DNA from 2 places in the Lysinibacillus sp. NPDC086135 genome. Region 1 is predicted to be linked to the other one. Evidence: riboswitches for the same ligand, from Rfam matches in the RefSeq annotation. Region 1 holds a riboswitch; the other holds the start of a gene.

The links. A riboswitch is a leader RNA that binds a small molecule or an ion and turns the genes downstream of it on or off. The one in region 1 is predicted to bind glycine.
Region 2: linked by a shared signal. The riboswitch ahead of ACIPKN_RS12775 (amino acid permease) and the one ahead of gcvT (glycine cleavage system aminomethyltransferase GcvT) in region 1 are both predicted to bind glycine.

Annotation. Positions count from the first base shown of each region.
Region 1 is NZ_JBIVCA010000008.1:50,388-58,088, reverse strand. It holds gene comGC (competence type IV pilus major pilin ComGC) at 1-168, shown strand, start outside; gene comGD (competence type IV pilus minor pilin ComGD) at 168-608, shown strand; gene ACIPKN_RS12000 (hypothetical protein) at 601-918, shown strand; gene comGF (competence type IV pilus minor pilin ComGF) at 911-1,336, shown strand; gene ACIPKN_RS11990 (shikimate kinase) at 1,534-2,049, shown strand; glycine riboswitch at 2,194-2,286, shown strand; gene gcvT (glycine cleavage system aminomethyltransferase GcvT) at 2,569-3,672, shown strand; gene gcvPA (aminomethyl-transferring glycine dehydrogenase subunit GcvPA) at 3,698-5,044, shown strand; gene gcvPB (aminomethyl-transferring glycine dehydrogenase subunit GcvPB) at 5,037-6,500, shown strand; gene ACIPKN_RS11970 (serine/threonine-protein kinase) at 7,635-7,701, shown strand, end outside.
Region 2 is NZ_JBIVCA010000009.1:5,473-13,173, reverse strand. It holds partial or broken gene ACIPKN_RS12790 (ribonucleotide reductase N-terminal alpha domain-containing protein) at 1-667, opposite strand, end outside; gene ACIPKN_RS12785 (lipoate--protein ligase family protein) at 869-1,699, opposite strand; gene ACIPKN_RS12780 (rhodanese-like domain-containing protein) at 2,217-2,606, shown strand; glycine riboswitch at 3,228-3,304, shown strand; gene ACIPKN_RS12775 (amino acid permease) at 3,469-4,806, shown strand; gene ACIPKN_RS12770 (glutaminase) at 4,886-5,854, opposite strand; gene ACIPKN_RS12765 (hypothetical protein) at 6,762-7,701, opposite strand, start outside.

The DNA of each region.
Region 1 (7,701 bases):
GCGTATCGCGTAGATTTTATGGCTTATCCAACAATTGAAGATCTGGTAGAAAAAGGCTATTTAAAGAAGGATGAAACGACCTGTCCTAATAAAGAAGAGATAATGATCACTAATGATGGAGAGGTACGATTGGCGAAGATTTCTTCTAATAATGGCTCTGGTAACTGATGGATACTATAAAAAGTGAGCGTGGTGTTACATTTGTTGAAATGCTCATTGTATTGTTTATCGTTATGTGTTTATCGGCGATTGTCATAAAGTACTCGGTTAAAGCAGAGGAAACTAGAGAGATTGAGCGATTTTTCACACAAATTCAATTAGATATACAATATATACAAACGTATAGTATGCACAAAAGAGAATACATTTCGATAAAATTTGAGAGCTCATCAAAAAGATATATCATTAAAAAGGATTTTTATACAGAATTATTTGAACGACCTTTTCCAAAAGGGGTTGAGGTCGTACTTTCTTCAGGTTCAATTAACACGATTATATACAATTACAATGGAAACGTCATGACCCCAGGGACTGTTTATTTTAAAACGCCTCAGGGTACTAAAAAGGTTGTGATTACGTTAGGACGAGGGAGATCGAGAGTTGAATGAATCTGGCTATTCATTTGTAGAAACGATTTTATCAATAGTCATTGTTATGTTATTATGCACGACATTAATACCGATCAGCTACATGATGAAGTCGACTCTTTATAACAAGAAGTTAGAAGTTATCGCAGCTGAAACCGCCTATGAAGGCTTAAAGCGTTATCGCTATTTACAGCAAACTGAAGGCACTAATACCGTTGAAAATGTAGATTTCCAATGGTCTATGAATGGACAGGGAATTTGTGTAAGTTTTCAAAATACACGGGAATTACGTAAAAAATGTATACAACTGACAGGTGAAGTCGATGAATGAACGTGGCTATACATTATTAGAAGCCTTATTTCAATTAGTTGTTTTTGTGCTTATTGCACACCTTGTTGTGTTCATTATGCTTTGGTTTGTAGAAATGAAAACAACAGTACTATCTGATGAACAATCGAAGTGGGAGGTTTTTGTTTATGATTTGAATATGTATTTAAATGATATTTCTTCATTTACGATTCGACAAGACCAAAAGAGAATAACCTTCCAGAAAGGAGATACTATTCATAATATTGATTGTTATAGCAATTTAATTCGTGAACAAGTAAATGGTGGTCATGTACCAATGCTAATTGATATTAACAAATGTCAGTTCCAATTTGAAAAAAATATGTTAACAGTAGCTGTAGAACTTCCAAGTGGTATCAAAAAGGAGCGAACTTTCTATGTTCCAGTTATTGAAAAGTGACAGAGGGGCTATATTTTTAATCGCAATTGCATTATTATTTTTTGTAACTACTTTTGTTCTTACGTATTGTATGTCTTATGAGATTCAGTTTCGAACATATAATGACCTAGAAAAGCTGAATATTCGAGCTACGATAAATTTATTAGGACAAATTTTGTCAGACAGTGTAGAATCGTAGTTATAAGAAGGTGATTCGAATGCGAAAAATATATTTAGTTGGTTTTATGGGCTCCGGCAAAAGTGCGTTAGGAAGACGTTTAAGCTATTTGTTAAAGATGCCTTATTATGATATGGATCATGAGATCGTTCGGCAGCAGGGAATGACAATTCCACAGATATTTGAAAAATATGGAGAAGTACGTTTTCGAGAAATAGAAACAGAATTTTTGAAAAATTTCCGAGACGAAGCTTGTATTATTTCAACAGGTGGTGGAGTTGCAATCAATGCTGAAAATCGAAAAATAATGAGACGCAGTGGGCTCGTGTTTTTTTTAGATGCGACATTCGAAGATATATACAAACGAATACAGCATGATCCGAACAGACCAATTGTACAGAGTTCAACGAAAGAGGAGCTAGAGAAGCTGTATCATTACAGAAGAAGATTCTATCGTGAAACTGGACATATACAAGTGTTAACAGAGGGCAGAACACTCCGCCAAATTCTTGAGTATTTAGTATTCCAAGTTAAAAGGTTAAAAGGCGAACGTTGATTAAAATAAATGAATCAAACGTTCGTGTTTTGATATAAATTAAAAAATGATTGCCTTTTCAATGCAATTAATGTTAGGATATAGACAAATAAGTAACTAAATGTTCATTGAATACTAAATAGTACCAAGATGAATCTTGGGCGGATGATTGTGCGGGGAGAGCACGTGTAGACGTCACCGAAGGAGCAAATAACAAAATGTTATGAATCTCTCAGGTAAAAGGACTCGTACAAGACGCAACTCTGGAGAGAGCTGTAGTACTACAGCCACCAAAGGGGAAAGCCGGCTGTTTGGCATTGTAGGTATGCGAGCCAGTCTGGTGTAACTTTCAGGTTTAAGGACAGAGAATCCCGAAAAGGGGTTCGTCTGTCTTTTTTTATGTCTAAATGTTTTGCCTAATGTTGTTAGTTTCTATTCCTTAATTGAATGAACAAACAGGGGAAGCATGATTGCACTTATAAAAAGCAGACGAACTACTACCAGTAAAAAATGTAACTACCATTTAAGGGGGCAAAAATAATGACGAATGAATTAAAGCGTACACCTCTATTTGAAGAATATGCAAAGTATGGTGGTAAAACAATCGACTTTGGCGGATGGGAATTACCAGTACAATTCTCTTCTATTAAAGAAGAGCATGATGCAGTTCGTAATCGTGCTGGCTTATTTGATGTATCACATATGGGTGAAATTTTAGTAACTGGACCTAATTCACTAGATTTTTTACAAAATCTTTTGACAAATGATATTTCAAAAATTGCAGTAGGTCAAGCGCAATATAATGCAATGTGCTATGAAGATGGTGGCGTTGTTGATGATTTATTAACGTATAAATTAGCAGACAATCATTATTTATTGTGCGTAAATGCGGCAAATATTGGAAAAGATTATGATTGGATGATGGAAAACCAACATCAATATGATGTAACGATCGACAATCAATCAGATGCTTATGCACAAATTGCCCTTCAAGGTCCATTAGCAGAAGAAGTTCTTCAAACATTAACAGACACTGATTTAAAAACGATTAAATACTTCCGTTTCCAAGCAGATGTTGAAGTTGCTGGTCATAAAGCATTAGTATCCCGTAGTGGTTACACGGGGGAAGATGGTTTTGAATTATACGGCTCTCCAGAAGATATTAAAGCTTTATGGAACGAAATTTTAGAGGCTGGAAAAGACAAAGGCGTTATCCCAGCAGGTCTAGGATGCCGTGATACACTTCGTTTCGAAGCAGGTCTTCCATTATACGGTCAAGAGCTATCAGCAACAATTTCACCTCTTGAGGCTGGTATTGGTTTTGCTGTGAAGTTAAATAAAGAGGGCTTTAATGGTCATGATGCATTAGCGGCACAAAAAGAAAATGGGCTGTCACGTAAAATTGTTGGCATTGAAATGATTGATAAAGGAATTCCTCGTCATGGCTACAAAGTGTTTAAGGATGGTCAGGAAATCGGTGAAGTGACAACAGGTACACAGCTTCCTTCCTCTAAACGTAATGTTGGTCACGCATTAATTGACAGCCAATTCGCAACTATCGGAACTGAATTGGAAATCGAAATTCGTGGTAAGCACTTAAAAGTAGTAACAGTTGAAACACCGTTTTACAAGCGTTCAAAATAAAAGTTGAAAAGAGGGACCTACATTTATGAAACATCGTTATTTACCAATGACGGAGCAAGATAAACAAGAAATGTTAGACGTAATCGGTGTATCCTCAGTTGATGAGTTATTTGGGGATATTCCAGAAAAAGTACGTTTTAAAGGCCTATATGATATTAAAGAAGCGAAATCTGAATCAGCTTTATTAAAAGAATTAACGGCAATGGCTGCGAAAAATAAAGATACAAATGCTAACGTATCGTTTTTAGGTGCTGGCGTATACAACCACTACAAACCGGTTATCGTGGATCATGTTATTTCTCGTTCAGAGTTTTACACAGCGTATACTCCATATCAACCTGAAATTTCACAAGGGGAATTACAAGCAATTTTCGAATTCCAAACGATGATTGCAGAGCTTACAGGTATGGATCTTGCAAACTCTTCTATGTACGATGGAGGAACAGCATTAGCGGAAGCAGGTATGCTTGCAGCTGGACATACACGCCGTAAGAAAATTTTAGTATCGGAAACGGTTCACCCTGAGTATCGTGATGTCGTTGCTACATATGCATACGGTCAATCTATTGAAATTGTTACTGTTCCACAAAAAGATGGTGTGACAGATGTAGAAGCTTTAAAGGAATTAATGGATGACAATACGGCAGCTGTTATTGCACAATATCCAAACTTCTTTGGTCAAATAGAGGACTTACAAGTAATTGGCGATATTGCACATGAGGCAAAAAGTTTATTTGTTGTATCTTCAAACCCACTTGCACTAGGAATTTTAACACCACCTGGTAAACTAGGGGCTGATATTTGTGTAGGGGACGCACAGGTCTTCGGTATTTCTGAAGCATTCGGTGGTCCACACTGTGGTTTCTTTGCAGTAACAACGAAGCTAATGCGTAAAGTTCCAGGTCGTCTTGTTGGTGAAACAGTAGACGGTGAAGGACGTCGTGGTTATGTTTTAACATTACAAGCACGTGAACAACATATTCGTCGTGATAAAGCAACATCTAATATTTGTTCGAACCAAGCGCTTCTTGCACTTGCCGCTTCTGTAGCAATGACTGCTCTTGGCAAGCAAGGTGTTCGTGAAATGGCTATGCAAAATATTGCGAAAACTCGCTATGCTAAAAATGCCTTTGAAGCTGCAGGCTTCACAGTAGCATTCCAAGGTGCACACTTTAACGAAATCGTTGTAAAGACAAATAAATGTGTGAAAGAAATTAATAAAGGCTTAATTGAAAAAGGTATCATCGGTGGTTATCCTTTAGGTCAAACATATGACTCTCTTAAAAATCACGTGCTAATCGCTATAACAGAATTACGCACGAAAGAAGAAATTGATGCACTTGTTGCGGAAATGGGGGCTCTTAATGCATAACGAAAATCAATCACTCATTTTTGAAATTTCCAAAGAAGGTCGCGTAGGTTACAGCTTAGAAGCACTTGATGTACCAGAGGCTGATCTCGCAGATTTACTGCCAGCAAACTTAGTACGCGCAGAAGCAGCGGAATTACCAGAAGTATCTGAGCTTGATATTATGCGTCACTATACAGCACTTTCTCGTCGAAACCACGGTGTGGACTCTGGCTTCTACCCTCTTGGTTCTTGTACGATGAAATATAATCCTAAAATTAACGAGGCAGTTGCCCGAATTTCTGGTTTTGCAAATGTTCACCCATTACAGGATGAGTCAACAGTTCAAGGTGCGATGGAGCTTCTTTACGATCTACAAACCTCATTAGTTGAAATTACAGGTATGGATGAAGTGACATTACAACCAGCGGCGGGTGCACATGGTGAATGGACAGCATTAATGATGATCCGTGCCTTCCATGAAGCAAACGATGAAGGTCATCGTAATAAAGTTATCGTTCCTGACTCTGCTCACGGTACAAATCCAGCATCGGCAACTGTTGCAGGCTTTGAAACTATCACTGTTAAATCAGATGAAAATGGTTTAGTAGATATTGAAGATTTACGCAAAGTAGTTGGTTCTGATACAGCTGCATTAATGCTAACAAATCCAAATACACTTGGTCTATTTGAAGAAAACATTATCGAAATGGCAGAACTGATCCACTCTGTTGGCGGTAAAGTATACTATGACGGTGCAAACTTAAACGCAGTTATGAGTAAAGCACGTCCTGGTGATATGGGCTTCGACTGCGTACACTTAAATTTACACAAAACATTTACAGGTCCTCACGGTGGCGGTGGCCCAGGTTCAGGTCCAGTAGGTGTAAAAGCAGATTTAATTCCATTCCTTCCAAAACCAGTTTTAGTAAGAACAGCGGAAGGAACATATCACTTCGATTACGACCGTCCACAATCAATCGGTCGTGTTAAACCTTACTACGGTAACTTTGGTATCAACGTACGCGCATACACTTATATCCGTACAATGGGTCCAGATGGCTTAAAAGCTGTAACAGAATACGCTGTACTAAACGCAAACTACATGATGCGTCGCTTAGAGCCATTCTACGATCTACCATATAACCGTCATTGTAAACATGAATTTGTATTATCAGGTCGTCGTCAAAAGAAACTTGGCGTTCGTACTTTAGATATCGCAAAACGTCTGTTAGACTTTGGCTACCATCCGCCAACAACTTACTTCCCGTTAAATGTGGAAGAGGCGTTAATGATCGAGCCAACAGAAACAGAATCAAAAGAAACATTAGATGCATTCTGCGATATAATGATCCAAATTGCAAAAGAAACAGAAGAAAATCCATCGATCGTACAAGAAGCACCACATACAACAGTCGTGTCTCGCTTAGACGAAACACGCGCTGCTCGTACACCTGTGCTTCGCTACCAAAAAGCATAATTAACTGCCATAAGGCGTCCAATGAGTATTTAAGTACTTGTTGGACGTTTTTTCTATTCTTTTTTTGATAGTAAAGTGACGGGTAGGAGACAGAGCGATGGAAAGAAGTGCCGAAGAGAGGGAAAGAAAGTCGAGAGCGACGGAAAGAAGAGCCGAAGAGACGGAAAGAAAGGCCAAAGCGACGGAAAGAAATTAGAGTGACGGAAAGAAAGGCCAAAGCGACGGAAAGAAATTAGAGTGACGGAAAGAATGGTCCAAGCGACGGAAAGAAAGTCGAGAGCGACGGAAAGAAGGGCCAAAGCGACGGAAAGAAATTAGAGCAACGGAAAGAAGAGCCGAAGAGACGGAAAGAATGATCCAAGCGACGGAAAGAAAATCGAGAGTGACGGAAAGAAGAGCCAATGTGACGGAAAGAAGAGCCAATGTGACGGAAAGAAGTTAGAGCGACGGAAAGAAGGGCCAAGACGACGGAAAGAAATTAGAGTGACGGAAAGAAGGGCCGAAGAGACGGAAAGAATGGTCCAAGCGACGGAAAGAAAATCGAGAGCAACGGATAGAACCATCAAAAAGATGGATAGAACCAGCAAAGTGGCAGGAAAAAAGAACGCAACGGCTTCACATTGTGCCTACCCCCACTATTCGATGTAAATCTACTAAAAGATAACTATTTAATAAAAGGGTGTATATTGATATACTTACATTAATTTGTATTTTAGTTAAAATAACGGATTGTCATCAAACGTTGTGGATGCCTTCGTGACCAACTTCGTGCTGTTGCGCTGCTGCGTCGCAATCGCGCAGAAAAACCCTGTAGCCACAGCCGCGTCGCAATCGCACAGAAAACCCTGTAGCCACAGCCGCGTCGCAATCGCGCAGAAAAACCCTGTAGCCACTGCCGCGTCGCTATAGCGCGGATAAAACCTTTGCGGGTCGCTACGTTAGCACTACGCTTTCGTGCAAAAAACATCTGTTGGTCCGAGACCTTGCAGTGAAGCGAAGTGGTATATCGGAAGCCCCTAGTCGGAACAGAAATCAACCACACGTTATGATGATAAGGCTAAAACAATATATTTCGTATTAAAAATGTAATAAATTGTTCATAATTCAAATGTTGAAAGGGATGATTGAACGAAAATGCAAGCGACTGAAGTTGAATTGGGCTTACCGGCAAATAGCGTTTTGAACGATACATATAAAATAA
Region 2 (7,701 bases), on a different contig from region 1:
CATTCGTCCCTACACCACCACCGCGGCTCATAATTTCCATTACTTGCTTACGATGATCACTGATTCCTTCACGTGAATCTGCTACAAATGGCATTACGTAACAGTTGAAGAACGTTACATCTGTTTCAGATCCTGCTCCATAAATAACTCGTCCAGCTGGAATGAATTTTAATGATACTAACTGCTCATAAAACTTCTCAAACCATTCTTGGCGTTTCTCTGGTGTTTTTTCAACAGCAGCAAGTCCTGTTGCATTTCGTTTTGCGATTTGTTCATAAAATATTTCAAGAGGCTTTTCTAGCACGTCAATTGAACGTGTAATCACACCCGTCTCTTGCTCTTTCGGATCATCTAAAGCACTACGGTAATCTTCCTCAATCAAAATTTCTGCTGTTTTCGTAGACATATCAAGCTTTTGAATTGTCCCTAAACCACGTGCAGGGAATTTCGGATCTGACTTCACTGTTAATACGACAAAATCACCGGCTTTTAACGTTTTCTTCTCCGTATCCTTAAACGAGTAGCGATCGATCATTACAAGTCTTGATACACCTTTATGCGTAATGTGCATATCAGGTGTTACAGGATGAACCTGTGGAAATTGTTCAATGTCTTTGTTTAACTGTTTAAATTTGTTTACTTCGGGTTGATGATTTGTGAGTACCATCGTTTTGCCTCCCTTATTCTCTACCTTACAAAATAAATACACAATATCATGTGTCGCTAAACACTACATATTGTGTATATTTCTTTAATTAAGATACTATATATAGTTTTTCAATTCAACTCTTGCAATTTCGAATAGAACCCGAACTGCTTGTTATTACAAGGATTGAACGATAAAAAAATATTTTTCTTATACCATTTTTTATTTTTTGAAGTTCCAATCATCACATGCATATTTTTTTTCTTCTAGTGCATGTACATATTCTAATTGCTCCTCAGAAAGTGTAAATGGTTTTAAATCAATTTGCAACGATTTTGCAAAACCATCTCTAAATGCTGTCACACATTGTTCTATTGTCACTGGTTCTTTAACAAGGTTATTGATAGCAACAGCCTTCTCTGGCATCTTTCTACGCATACGGTCCTTCGCCTCTTCACTTGAAAAATTGAAGACAGACAATAATTTTTCTTGATCTAAATCAAGTAAAATAGCTCCATGCTGTAAAATAACACCTTTTTGACGTGTTTGTGCACTACCAGCTACTTTTTTACCTTCCACGACAAGCTCATACCAACTTGGCGCATCAAAGCAAACTGCGCTTTTTGGTTTCTTTAAGTCTGCTCTTTGTTCTTCTGTATCAGGTACACTAAAATAAGCATCCATACCTAGATTATGAAAACCTTGCAATATACCTTCACTTAACACTCTATATGCCTCTGTCACTGTTTCAGGCATATTTGGATAGCTTTCTGATACAATGACGCTATATGTCAATTCATGTTCATGTAAAACAGCTCTACCACCTGTTGGACGACGAACAAAGCCTAGTCCTTGTTCTCGTACCGCTTCTAGATTAATATCTCTGTTTGCTTGCTGAAAATAGCCAATCGAAAGTGTTGCTGGCTCCCACTCATAAAAACGAATGACTGGTGGAATTAAACCTTCACTATGCCAATCAAGTAATGCTTCATCTAACGCCATATTAAAAGAAGGGCTACATTTCCCTGAATTTAGAAAATACCAAGTTGTCATATTTTCATCTCCTACAAATATTTAATTGAACATTAGCAACGTGTACAAAAATAAGTCTCATCACCATAACGTGGGCGTTCCGGCTGGTCGCTTTGTTGCTGCCGCTTCGCTTTCGCACAGTTAAAACATTTGTTGCTGTCGCTTCGCTTCAGCACAGAAAACATCCGCTTCGCTGTAGGATCTCATCTGTGACGCTATGATCCTCAAGGAGTCCCCCTGCCTTCACTCCAATCAACCTGAATATGGCATACGTTTTAACAAATGTCATCCTACTCTAGGTGATGATTAAAAAACAATACTTCTCAAAATTTTGACACTCTGCGTTTAGTTCTATTTTTTATTGAAGTAATCGTCCACCCTAGTCTATGAATGTAGTGGGATGATTCCACTAATAACATCCAGAAATTTAGATAGATTAATTCTAGCCACAATGTAATTTATTTTATCAAACTCATTGGACTATCGCTAGCGCATCTTTTATAATAATAAAGAAGATAGAAAGGGGTAAGAAATTTTGTTGAACATACTTATCACAATCGGTGTTATTTTAGTAGTTGTAATTGCTTATATCGGCATTAATGCCCTACGACTAAAAAAAGCCGTAACAAACCTAACACAAGAACAATTTATTGAAGGCTATCGTAAAGCACAGCTTATTGACGTACGTGAACAAAAAGAATTTGATGCTGGTCACATCCTTGGTGCACGCAATGTTCCTTCGACTACTCTACGTCAACGTCACAAAGAAATTCGCCCAGATTTACCAGTATATTTATACTGTCAAAATACAGGCCGTAGCTCACGTGCTGCTCTATTTCTTAAAAAACGTGGCTACAACCAAATTTACCAACTTCAAGGCGGCTTCCGTACTTGGACAGGTAAAGTAAAGTCCAAAAAACAAAATTAACAAATCAATAAGACATTAGTGACTAATATAAATACATCTACTCATGAAACAAAGTAAATTTATTTGTATTTACCTATATCAATTTTGTTTTAAACAAAATGTAAACCATCTCAGATGACTATGAGATGGTTTCTTTTTGCAAAAAATTCTGAGTTTCTACTATATTATATATATTGTTTAACGTCTGACAAGTTAGTTCTACAGAAAAGGATAAAACAACGTGAGGTAATATACTCATTACATTCACATTCCCATCATCAACATGTGGTTGATTTTTTCGTTCCGACTCAGCCCTTTCCTAGGGGCGTCCGATGACCCGCTAATCCTCAAGAAGTCGCTTTAGTCTCCTCTCCAATCGACTTATAAAATGTCATTCATAATTTTCGTAGATGCGCCACTTTATACTACGAATTAAATAGTATCCTTAAATTAACGTATGTCTAAAAATACTATTTTTCGTAAAGTATTTACCTAGATGAACTCCATTCTTCTTTTTTTCTGAAAATGTTTGAAATTTACCCTTGAATAATTAACTAGGCACTGATAGGATTTATAATATCTTAAAATAATGTCATACAGACATACAATATAAGCTATGAATGCTATGGATAACACTATAGCAGGAGCAGTTCTGGAGAGAGCGCATTTTGCGTCGCCGAAGGGTTCACTATCTCAGGCAAAAGGACAGAGGAGTAATATTAACTTTCAACACGAAAGCTATACCATACGAATGTTTTTCTGTATTTACATACAACATCCGTAATCGGTATTTGTTATTCTGTCGTTTACGAGACTAGTGTCATTACTAGTCTCTTTTTTATTTTCCAGTCATAGTTTTTACGTATCTTTGAGGGGGATCAACGTGGAACAACAACAATTAAAACGTGAATTAAAAAATCGCCATGTGCAGCTCATAGCGATCGGTGGAACAATCGGTACTGGTTTATTTTTAGGTTCAGGTAAAGCCATTGCTTTAGCGGGACCTTCCATCATCTTTGCCTATCTCATTGTCGGAACCGCCTTATTTTTTGTTATGCGGGCATTAGGTGAATTATTATTATCGAATGCTGGCTATACATCATTTACCGATTTTGCATCCGAATACATAGGTCCTTTGGCAGGTTACATCACTGGCTGGACATACTGGTTCTGCTGGATCATGACCGCTATGGCAGATATTATTGCAGTCGGCGTTTATACACATTATTGGTTTGATATACCTCAATGGGTGCCTGCAATCGGGTGTTTAGTACTGTTACTAATTTTGAATTTGTTAACTGTAAAACTATTTGGCGAACTAGAATTTTGGTTTGCCCTTATAAAAGTCATCACCATTGTGGCACTGATTGTTATTGGCCTAATCATGTTATTTACAGGCTTTCAAACAAGCTCTGGCACAGTGACAGTTGAAAATCTTTGGACAAATGGCGGTTTATTCCCGAACGGCCTATACGGTTTCCTAATGGCATTCCAAATGGTTGTTTTCGCCTTTGTTGGTGTCGAATTAGTAGGAGTTTCTGCTGCAGAAACGGCCAACCCTAAAAAAAATATTCCTTCTGCCATTAATAAAATTCCATTACGCATTTTATTATTCTACGTAGGAGCGTTATTTGTTATTTTATGCATTAATCCTTGGTATGAAATGTCTGCATCAAGTAGCCCATTTGTACAAGTATTTACACTAGCTGGTATTCCAATTGCTGCAGGTATTATTAATTTTGTCGTTCTTACATCTGCTGCTTCAGCAGGTAATAGTGGTTTATTTTCTACTAGCCGCATGCTTTTTAATCTTGGAAACAACAAGCAAGCTTCGCCAAAGTTTGCAAAGCTCAATAAAAACAGTGTGCCAAGTAACGCACTCGTTGTTTCTGCAATTGTAGTTTCCGCTGGTGCATTACTAAGTAAATTAATGCCTGAAAATGCCTTTAGTGTTGTGACAACGATTAGTGCTATTTGCTTTATATGGGTGTGGAGTATTATATTAATCTCTCATATCATTTATAAACGTAAAAATCGCGCACTTCATGAAGCATCGATTTTCAAGGCACCTTTTACTCCGTTCGTGAACTATTTAGTACTTGCCTTCTTTGCATTTTTATTAGTAGTCATGTTCATTTCAGAGGCAACACGTACCGCATTACTATTAACACCAATTTGGTTTATTCTACTAATGATTATTTATAAAATGAAAAGAAAGTAATTTTTTCATTGCAAATTAACAATATAATCAACATCATAAAAAAGATGACTCCATTTATGAAGTCATCTTTTTGAATGGATTAAAAAATATTCATATTCCACTCGGTAGCAATATGCTTTAGTAAATGCACTCCAGCTACACTGTTCCCGATGTCATCAATTGCTGGTCCGTAAATGCCAATACCACAGCCAGTAGGAAAAGGTGAATCTAAGCCCGCGTGACTTGGCACTGCCGCTAAAATTGCTCCAGAGACACCACTTTTTGCAGGTAACCCGATAAATGCTGCAAATTTACCAGAAGCATTATACATCCCGCAAGTAACCATCAACGCCTTCGCTAATTTTGCTACTTGTTTAGGAAATAGCTGTGTTTTTAATAAAGGATGATAACCATCATTGGCAATGACTAAACCAATCATCGCTAAATCTGAAACATTTACTTCAATAGCACATTGTTTCAAATAAACCTCTAATGCTTCTTCTACAGGACAGTCTAAAAAGCCAGAATCCATTAAATAATAGGCTAATGAACGGTTTCGATTGGCAGTTTGCCACTCAGATTGATAGACCTCTTCATTAACCTTTAATTCCTTGCCAACGATTTGTTCTAAAAATTGAAGGATTTTCGAAACCTTCTCTTGTGGAGAACTACCGTCAAGCATAGAGGATACTGTAATCGCTCCTGCATTAATCATTGGATTAAAAGGTTTTCCAGGCTGATGGCTTTCTAGTCGAATAATGGAATTGAAGGTGTCACCTGTAGGTTCAACATCTACTCGTTCTAAAACATAAGGTAATCCCCGTTCCATACACGCTAATATAAATGTAATGACTTTTGAAACACTTTGCAGCGTAAATAGTTCAGTTGTGTCTCCAGCTTTCATTTCCTCATTATTAGTACCGATAATCGAAATCGCTAATTGATTTGGCTCTTTTTCCGCTAAAGCGGGAATATAGCTTGCGCATTGTCCCTCTTTCGTATAAGGACGAAACTGTTTCACCCATTCTGCCGCAAGGTGATTATGATGATTGATATGATCTGTCGGCATTTTGTGATCTCCTTTCAAAAAAACGGCATTTTTACGCCATAACTACTCAATAAATACACTTTACTAAGAAAAAACTTAATAATAGGCAAAAACAGAGTCTCCATAGTTTACCCTACGAAGACTCTATTTGGTATAACTTTTTAAATACTTTTTAAAGTTTTGTATACTTAGCCTTCTGGAATCAGCAAATCATAAGTCTCCTCATTCAGACGTTCCTTCTTCTTCAATATGTGCTGGATTTCAATTTAATCAACAGCAGTCTATTTCATAAGTTTGCATTTCTCAATCAAGTATTTGTTTTTGCATCGCATCATACAGTGTTTTATTTGGAATAAAATATGACGCTGCCCTCACAAAGGCGATTTCTAACGATGTTTCAGTCATTGCGCCTTATATTTTTGATAAATTTTATACTTGATGTTTTTTAAGCGCTCTGTCACCTTTTCATATGGTTGCACGACATTTGGAGACGATCCTCCTATGGTTGTACCGCATAATGCACGCGCGCTTTTGGCATGATATGCTCACGTAAATAGTTTACCCTACCATTCATTAACTCAACAGCTTCTCATACACTTCTTCCCAGATGTGGTGCAGCTGCTGCATGTGTACTTTTCCCTGTAAACTTAAAAGTAGCCGCATAGTTTGCGAGAGAGGTGTAAGTCATAACAGATAGAAATCGACATCATCGAAAATACTAGCCTTCGCCATATAAGCTTTACCTGACCATTTTCCTCTCTCCAATCACTTATCCACATATACTTTTTAACATAATGTCATCCAACTTCATCGGAACACTTTGATGTTTTATCACCCAACTTTTAATTTATATCAACATCCTCATTCCAGGTACACACATTTAAACCCCGAATAAATTTCTTATCCGGGGTTTTGGTTTAAACTATTTTTATAAATCGTTTGCATACATCTTCTTATATAAAATTTCTAATTTCTTCGAGAGCTTACCGTATGCAGTTTGCCAAGCTTTACGAGCTGCTGCATTATCGTTTGTAGCTGGCACGTAAAGAGCATGAACCTCTGCTACCTTTTTCAAATCACTCTCGGCCTGAGTTAGCTTAGAATAGTTTTTCACGACGCTTTTTTCGGAAGCACTAAGACCATCATATGCTGTACGAATTTCTTTTACTTTCGTCTCCAAGTCATCAATATATTCACCATTTACAAGCAATGAATTAATGGATTCCACTAATTTCAAAGCAATTTCATTAGACTGTTGTTGATTTTTATCTTGATCAATAATAGATTGTCTTATTTCTGGACTTACTAAACTCATTTGTTTTGATGTAAGCTTAGCAAAAGCTTTGATGACAGTAGTTGGGTTACTATTAAATGATTTTTCATACGTCTTCATAAATGATTCAACTTTTTTTACATCAGAAACTGCCGTTGTTAAGATGGAAGCATTCGTAATACGTTTTTTATCGCTAGAGCTTAGCTTATTATATTGCTTTGAAAGCTCATTAATTTTTTCCATTGAAACTGTATACGTATCATTTGAGACAATTTTTGCAATTTCATTATTTAATTTAGTGATATCTGGTGCATTGCCATCTTCTAAACGATTATTGAGCAAATCTTCATATTGCTGTTTTGCAAGAAACTGTTGATTTGCAGGTAGTTTTGCATAAGCAGTTTGTACTGTTTGAATTTTTTTCGCTTGTTTCGTAGCATCCGTTTCTTCTCTTGCGGTTTGCACTTTTTTATGGAATGATTTCACACCAGAAAGATCTTTACTAGCCGCTGTTAATAAATAATAGTTTGTTACATACTTTCGTCCAGCGGAAGATAGGTTTTTATATTTTGTTGTTGCTGCATTAACAGCAGAT